2 linked regions of the Dongshaea marina genome follow. The protein of the gene in region 1 interacts with the protein of each later gene in a pairwise test. Links are inferred from orthologs where the notes say so. Each region holds a gene or a part of one and is shown in the gene's direction. Other genes may lie near its edges.

Region 1 (3,398 bases):
TTAAGCAGGTCAGTGAGTTGCAGCAGCAACGCGAGCAGCAACAGCTTGCTCTATCCGAGGCCAGGGGAGCAGAGCAGCGCCTCAATAGCCTGCAGGAGAGATACTCTCAGGACAGGGCTGAACTCATCGCCAGTATGGAGGCTTTGAGCCAGCGAGCTGAGAGCAGCGAACCTCTGGTGAGTGAGGTACGTCTCAAAGAGCTATTTGACCTGCAGCTTGAACAGGAGCAGGAGCAACAGAAACTCGCCACTGAGGTGAAGGGGCTGGATGAGAAGGTCAGTACCCTGAGTGAGCAGCAAAAGAGAGTGCAAAAGGAGCTAAATCAGGGGCAACAACAACTCATTGACAAGCAGCTGCAGGCCCAGAAGCTCCTGACCCAGCTGGAGCTTCTGGAGCAGCAGCTCAGGGAGCAGCAATTTGAGTTAGATGATGAGGCGAGACAGGCTCTGGAGAAGCGCTCAATCGGAGGGCTGCAAAAAGAGCTTAAACAGATAGCCACCCAGCTTGAGTTGCTGGGGCGGTTAACCTCAGTGCCCTGGAGGAGTATGAGACAGAGCGCGAGCGCTGGAACTATATGGAGCAGCAGATGCAGGATCTGCAGCAGGCGCTGGAGACTCTTGAGGGCGCGATTCGTCGCATCGATCGGGAAACCCGGGCACGCTTCAGGGAAACCTATGAGGCGGTCAATGCCGATCTGCAGGGGCTTTTCCCCAAGGTCTTTGGTGGAGGAAAAGCCTGGCTCGAACTCACTTCTGACGATCTGCTGCAGTCGGGGGTGCAGATCATGGCTCAGCCTCCAGGCAAGAAGAACTCCAGTATCGCCTTGCTTTCGGGAGGAGAGAAGGCTTTGACCGCCCTGGCGCTGGTGTTTGCTATCTTTCGCCTCAACCCGGCACCATTTTGTATGCTCGATGAGGTGGACGCACCGCTGGATGAAGTCAATGTCGGGCGCTTCTGCACACTTGTCAAAGAGATGTCGGAAGCAGTACAGTTTATCTGTATCAGTCACAATAAAGTCTCGATGGAGATGGCTGATCAGCTCACAGGAGTCACGATGCAGGAACCAGGAGTTTCTCGGGTGGTCTCAGTGGATATCAGGGAAGCGGTTTCCCTGATTGAATCTTAACCGGTAAGAGATGCAGTGATGCAGGATTTGCGAATCGTTTTAATTATCGTTGGAATTGTGGTGATCGTGGCTATCATGGCGCATGGTTTGTGGAAAAGTAAAAAAGGAAAATACCGTCCACTCAAAGAGAAGCCCTTGCGCAAGATGCCCGAAACACGCCCGGAATCTGGCTCAGAGCCCGCACTGGACTCGGAGCCTCAATTTGATGCCGATGGTATCGGCGAGGTGCGGGTCGTCGGGCGCGACCAGCCAGAGGCTGAGCCTGGTTTACGTAAAGAGCCACAGCTAGGGCCTGTTACAGCTCCCCAGGGGGAGTTAGCGAAAGAGGTTACGCCTCCTGCCATGGAGGTTGAGACTAAACTCTCTGAGCCGGTTGTGGCCACGGAGCCTGCACTCCAGGTGGCGGATGAAGAGGAGAGTCAGGCCGAACCTGAGGCTGTAACGCAAGCCCAAGTGGAGACCCGACCCAGTGGGGAGGAGCCAGCACCTTCGGTGAAAAGCTGGCAGGATATCTATGTGATCAATGTGATGGCCCTGGATAACCGAGAGCTTGAGGGGGCGAAGCTCCTGCCATCTCTGACCCGGCTCGGTTTTAAATATGGTGAGATGGAGATCTTTCATCGCCACGAAGATAGTGCGGGTAAGGGACAGGTTCTGTTTAGCCTGGCCAATATGGTCAACCCAGGAACTTTTCGGCCGGAGAAGATGGAGCAGTTCTCGACTCCCGGGATCTCTCTTTTTATGCAGCTTCCCAGGCAGGGCTATGGGGAAAGGGTGTATAAGTTGATGAGCTCTGCTGCCGATCGCTTAGCCGGTGAGCTTGGCGGGGTGTTGATGGATGCACAGCGTCAACCCCTGAGTGAGGAGCAGCTCGATGAGAATCTTGATGGTTTGCGAGCCTATGACAGCCAGAAAGTCGGTTAATCGATTTTAAATTGTGACAAAGAGGCACGCTCTGCGTGCCTCTTTTTTGTCAGTTCCCTGATGCAGGAGGTGCCATGTCAGACAGAGTGATAGAAGTAGTTGCGTTTGACGAGGGCTGGTCAAGGGTTTTTAGGGAAGAGCGTCAGCAGCTCAGACAGGTGCTTGGGAGTGACAATCTGCTTGCTGTCCATCATATTGGCAGCACATCGGTTGCAGGATTATCGGCAAAACCTGTCATTGATATGCTGCTCGAAGTAGCCAGCCTTGAAAAGCTCGATGCAGATACGCCCAGGCTCGAAAGCCTTGGTTATCACTCCAGGGGGGAGTTTGGGATCACCGGGCGACGCTTTTTTCAAAAGGGTGATCCCAACAGAACCCATCACCTGCACGCTTTTGTGCGCAATGATCCTAATATTGAGCGACACCTGGCGTTTCGCGATTATCTGGCCCGGTTTTCCGAGGTAAGAGAGCAGTATCAGGCGCTGAAACTCGAGGGTGCAGCACTATGTGAGAACGACATCGAGCGCTATTGCGACCATAAGCATGACTTCATTCAGCAGCATGAGAAGCTGGCGATCGCCTGGAAGAGGGCCAGGGGCTCGTTTGGCTGAACGACTATTTACACTGCTTGACGGGCTCCAGACCTGAGCCTTTTGGAAGGTAGCGGGTATAGTAGCCTTCATATTTGCATTCCTGGCGCAGCCTCTTTAGCCCCTGATTGATGATCTCTACCAGTTTTTGCGCCCGGGGTGACTGGCGGGAGACCCACATGTGAAAGTTATGCTGGGGAACCGGCAGTGCCCGGTATTTAATGGCCTTGGGTAGCTTAAAACGTCCCAGGGATTCGGAGCCGACAACGGGCTCAATCTGCGAAAGCACCAGCTCACAACGACGTGACATCATCTTGAGCAGGGCCTGGTGGGTGGTGTGAGCTCCGGTATCCAGGCGTTTTTTCAAGCCTGCCTGGTAGAAATGAGCGTAGTTATAGCCTGCGACGCCACAGATGGTGTAGCGATTGAGATCCTCGATACTGCTGATCTGGATCCCCTGGGGATAGCGTTCGCCATCATAGAAGTAGCCAGGGCGGGTCGTATAAAATGCCTCGGTAGCAACAAAGACGTTATGCCGATGTGGGTTGGCACTACCGTTTGCCAGCATCTCAAATTGACCACTGGTGCCAAACAACTCGACCTCTTTCATGCAGCGTTTCCAGGGGAGCAGACGGATCTGCATCCGGTAGCCTGCCTGTTCAAGAATATCCTTGAGCGCCGTTACCGAGGCACCGCTGATCAGGCGATTGGTGGTTCCCTCTTTGACCGGCTCATAGAAGGCGTAGGGAGGCCACTCG
Region 2 (3,299 bases), 890 kb from region 1 along the record:
GCCTGTCCGGGGTAAGAATGAAGGCTCAGGTTCACCTGGTGACCTGCCATAACGATATGGCGAAGAATATTGTCAAAGCGGTTGAGAAGTGTGGTTTGAGAGTGGATCAGCTGATCGCTTCCGGGCTGGCTTCCAGCTATGCGGTTCTGACCGAGGATGAGAAGGAGCTTGGGGTTTGTGTGGTTGACATCGGCGGTGGCACCATGGATATGGCGCTGTTTACCGGTGGGGCCTTGCGCCATACCCAGGTGATCCCTTATGCGGGGAGTGCGGTGACCAGTGATATCGCCTACGCCTTTGGGACACCACCGGCAGATGCCGAAGCGATTAAAGTTCGTTATGGATGCGCACTTGGAAGTTTGGTCAGTAAAGAGGACAATATTGAGGTTCCGAGTGTCGGAGGGCGACCCGCCCGCAGTCTGCAGCGACAGACTCTGGCCGAAGTGATTGAGCCAAGATATAGTGAACTTTTCGGCATGGTAAATGACGAACTACAGAAGTTGCGTCGTGAACTGAAAGATAAAGGGGTCAAGCACCAGTTTGCCGCTGGCATAGTGCTGACCGGTGGCGCATCACGCATAGAAGGCGTGGTGGAGTGTGCCGAGCGAATTTTTGGATGTCAGGTCAGAGTGGGAGAACCGGTCAACATCAAAGGTTTGGTTGACTATGTAGGCTCCCCTGTATATTCGACTCCCGTAGGATTATTGCAGTATGGCAAGTTGCATCAGCCAAATAACTTGGAAACCGTGATGCGCAGCCATAGTGTGGGTGGCCTGATGAAGAAGGTTACCAACTGGTTTAAAGGGGAATTTTAGTGTTGTTGATGGGTGCAAAAAGCGAAGTGGAGAGACAAGATGTTTGAATTCATGGACAGTTCTAGTGACGAAGCAGTCATTAAGGTTATTGGTGTCGGGGGTGGTGGAGGAAACGCCGTCGAGCATATGGTGCGTGAATCGATCGAGGGTGTCGACTTCATCTCGATCAATACGGACGCGCAGGCACTCAATAGTGCGACGGTTAATACCACACTGCAGATCGGTGGGACCATCACCAAGGGGCTGGGAGCAGGTGCCAATCCCGAGGTGGGTCGCGATGCTGCGATCGAAGATCGTGAGGCGATTGCCGAGCTGCTCAATGGGGCCGATATGGTGTTTATCGCGGCCGGTATGGGTGGCGGAACCGGAACCGGTGCGGCTCCCGTGGTGGCTGAAGTTGCCAAGGAGCTGGGGATCCTGACGGTTGCTGTGGTGACTAAGCCCTTCTCCTTTGAGGGTAAGAAGCGAATGAGCTTTGCCCTGCAGGGAATTGAGGAGCTGGCTAAATCGGTCGACTCGCTGATCACCATCCCGAACGATAAGCTCCTCAAGGTATTGGGGCGTGGTATCAGCCTGCTGGATGCCTTTAAGGCGGCCAATAACGTATTGCTGGGAGCGGTGCAGGGCATTGCCGAGCTGATCACTCGTCCGGGTCTGATTAACGTTGACTTTGCGGACGTTCGTACCGTGATGCGCGAGATGGGTACAGCCATGATGGGCACCGGTATCGCCAGCGGTGAAGACAGAGCGGAAGAGGCTGCCGAGAAGGCGATCTCCAGCCCGCTGCTGGAAGATGTGGATCTAGCGGGAGCCCGTGGCATCCTGGTGAATATCACTGCGGGTATGGATCTCAACATTGAAGAGTTTGAGACCGTCGGTAATGCGGTGAAAGCGTTTGCCTCCGAGAATGCAACCGTGGTGGTCGGTACCGTCATCGAACCGGATATGGAGAATGAGCTGCGGGTGACCGTGGTGGCAACCGGGATCGGCGCCGATCGTAAGCCGGACATCACATTGGTGAAGTCTGCAACTACGGCTCCTCAGAGCGCATCGGTTCCATCCATGTCTGGTAGTGCACGCCCGGCGACCGAGAACGATCAGCCTCTGACACCTAAGAGTGCTCAGGTTGCGGTCAATGCCGATAGTAACCCGGTCGCGAAAAGCGAGCCTGATTACCTGGATATTCCGGCATTTTTGCGTAAGCAGGCTGATTGATCGAACTGTGTTTGGTTTTGATGCTGGTTATAGAATGTGCTACACTCTTCGGCCGTTTGTTCGAGTCGGGCTGAAGTAGTGCTGAGCGGGTACGTCTTATGATGAAACAAAGAACCCTAAAGAAAAGTGTGCAGGCCACCGGAGTTGGGCTGCATTCAGGGCAGAAAGTCACCATGACCTTCTACCCTGCTCCAGTTAACACCGGGGTCGTGTATCGACGTGTTGATCTGGATCCAGTGGTGGAAATCAAGGCCGATGCCAGCCTGGTGCGTGATACCATGCTTTGCACTGCTCTGGTCAATGAGCAGGGCGTACGGGTTTCTACGATAGAGCATCTCTCTGCAGCCCTTGCTGGCTTAGGGATTGATAACCTTGTCGTAGAGGTCGACTCTCCAGAGCTGCCGGTAATGGACGGAAGTTCCCATCCGTTTATCTACCTGCTGCAATCTGCGGGGATCGAAGAGCAGTCCGTTGCCAAGAAGTTTATCCGGGTACTCAAGCCGATTCGGGTTGAGTTAGAGGATAAGTGGGCCGAGCTGCTTCCCTACAACGATGGTTTCAAGATGGACCTGCTGGTGGATTTTGATCATCCGGTATTCAAGAAGCAAAACCAGCATCTGAAGCTCGATTTTTCCAGCAATGCCTTTATTCGCGATATCAGCCGCGCCCGAACCTTCTGCTTCCTGCGGGATGTTGAGTATATGCACTCACGCAACCTGGCACTGGGTGGAGGCCTGGAAAATGCGGTGGTGATGGATGATTATCGTGTGTTGAATGAAGATGGCTTACGCTATGACGATGAGTTTGTGAAGCACAAGATGCTGGATGCGATCGGCGATCTCTACATGTGTAATCACAATCTCATCGGTGAGTTCAAGGCTTACAAGACCGGGCATGCCCTCAACAACCTGTTGCTCAAGACTCTGTTGGCAACAGAAGATGCCTGGGAGCTGGTTAGCTTTGAAGATGAAAAACAGCAGGTGCCGATCACCTTCTGTGATACCTCACTGGTGGTTGCAAGCTGATCTTCCACATCAGACATGAGAAAAGGCGCCGGCGCTCTCCACCCGGCGCCTTTTTTATTTCCCCCCAGTTCTGATCTCCCCTTGCTTTTTGAGGAGACAGCCCCCATAAATTGCTTGGCTCTGTTGAGGTTTCCAATTTTAAAGTGGATCTGAGGCGTCAGCAGAGCCTGGATGATGAGTTGTTTTTGCACTCTTTTCCAACAAGGATTTTGCCCTGGTCTTATCTTGATTTAAAATGGCGTGC

The links.
Region 2: the proteins of zipA (region 1) and ftsZ interact in binary tests that used the Escherichia coli proteins (3 or more experiments, as listed by UniProt). The link is inferred for Dongshaea marina from one-to-one orthologs.

The regions. Positions count from the first base shown.
Region 1 is NZ_CP028897.1:1,322,903-1,326,300, forward strand. The notes cover bases 140-3,097. They hold zipA (cell division protein ZipA), read left to right. Parts: upstream 140-1,144; coding sequence 1,145-2,050; downstream 2,051-3,097. Other genes in these bases: DB847_RS25455 (hypothetical protein), read left to right, coding at 587-1,126; DB847_RS06565 (GrpB family protein), read left to right, coding at 2,125-2,661; DB847_RS06570 (substrate-binding periplasmic protein), read right to left, coding at 2,666-3,097. In the rest of the region: more of DB847_RS06570, read right to left, coding at 3,098-3,398. UniProt on the Escherichia coli protein: Essential cell division protein that stabilizes the FtsZ protofilaments by cross-linking them and that serves as a cytoplasmic membrane anchor for the Z ring.
Region 2 is NZ_CP028897.1:431,449-434,747, forward strand. What follows is about bases 84-2,942. They hold ftsZ (cell division protein FtsZ), read left to right. Parts: upstream 84-854; coding sequence 855-2,030; downstream 2,031-2,942. Other genes in these bases: ftsA (cell division protein FtsA), read left to right, coding at 84-815; lpxC (UDP-3-O-acyl-N-acetylglucosamine deacetylase), read left to right, coding at 2,129-2,942. Outside these bases: more of ftsA, read left to right, coding at 1-83; more of lpxC, read left to right, coding at 2,943-3,055. UniProt on the Escherichia coli protein: Essential cell division protein that forms a contractile ring structure (Z ring) at the future cell division site. The regulation of the ring assembly controls the timing and the location of cell division.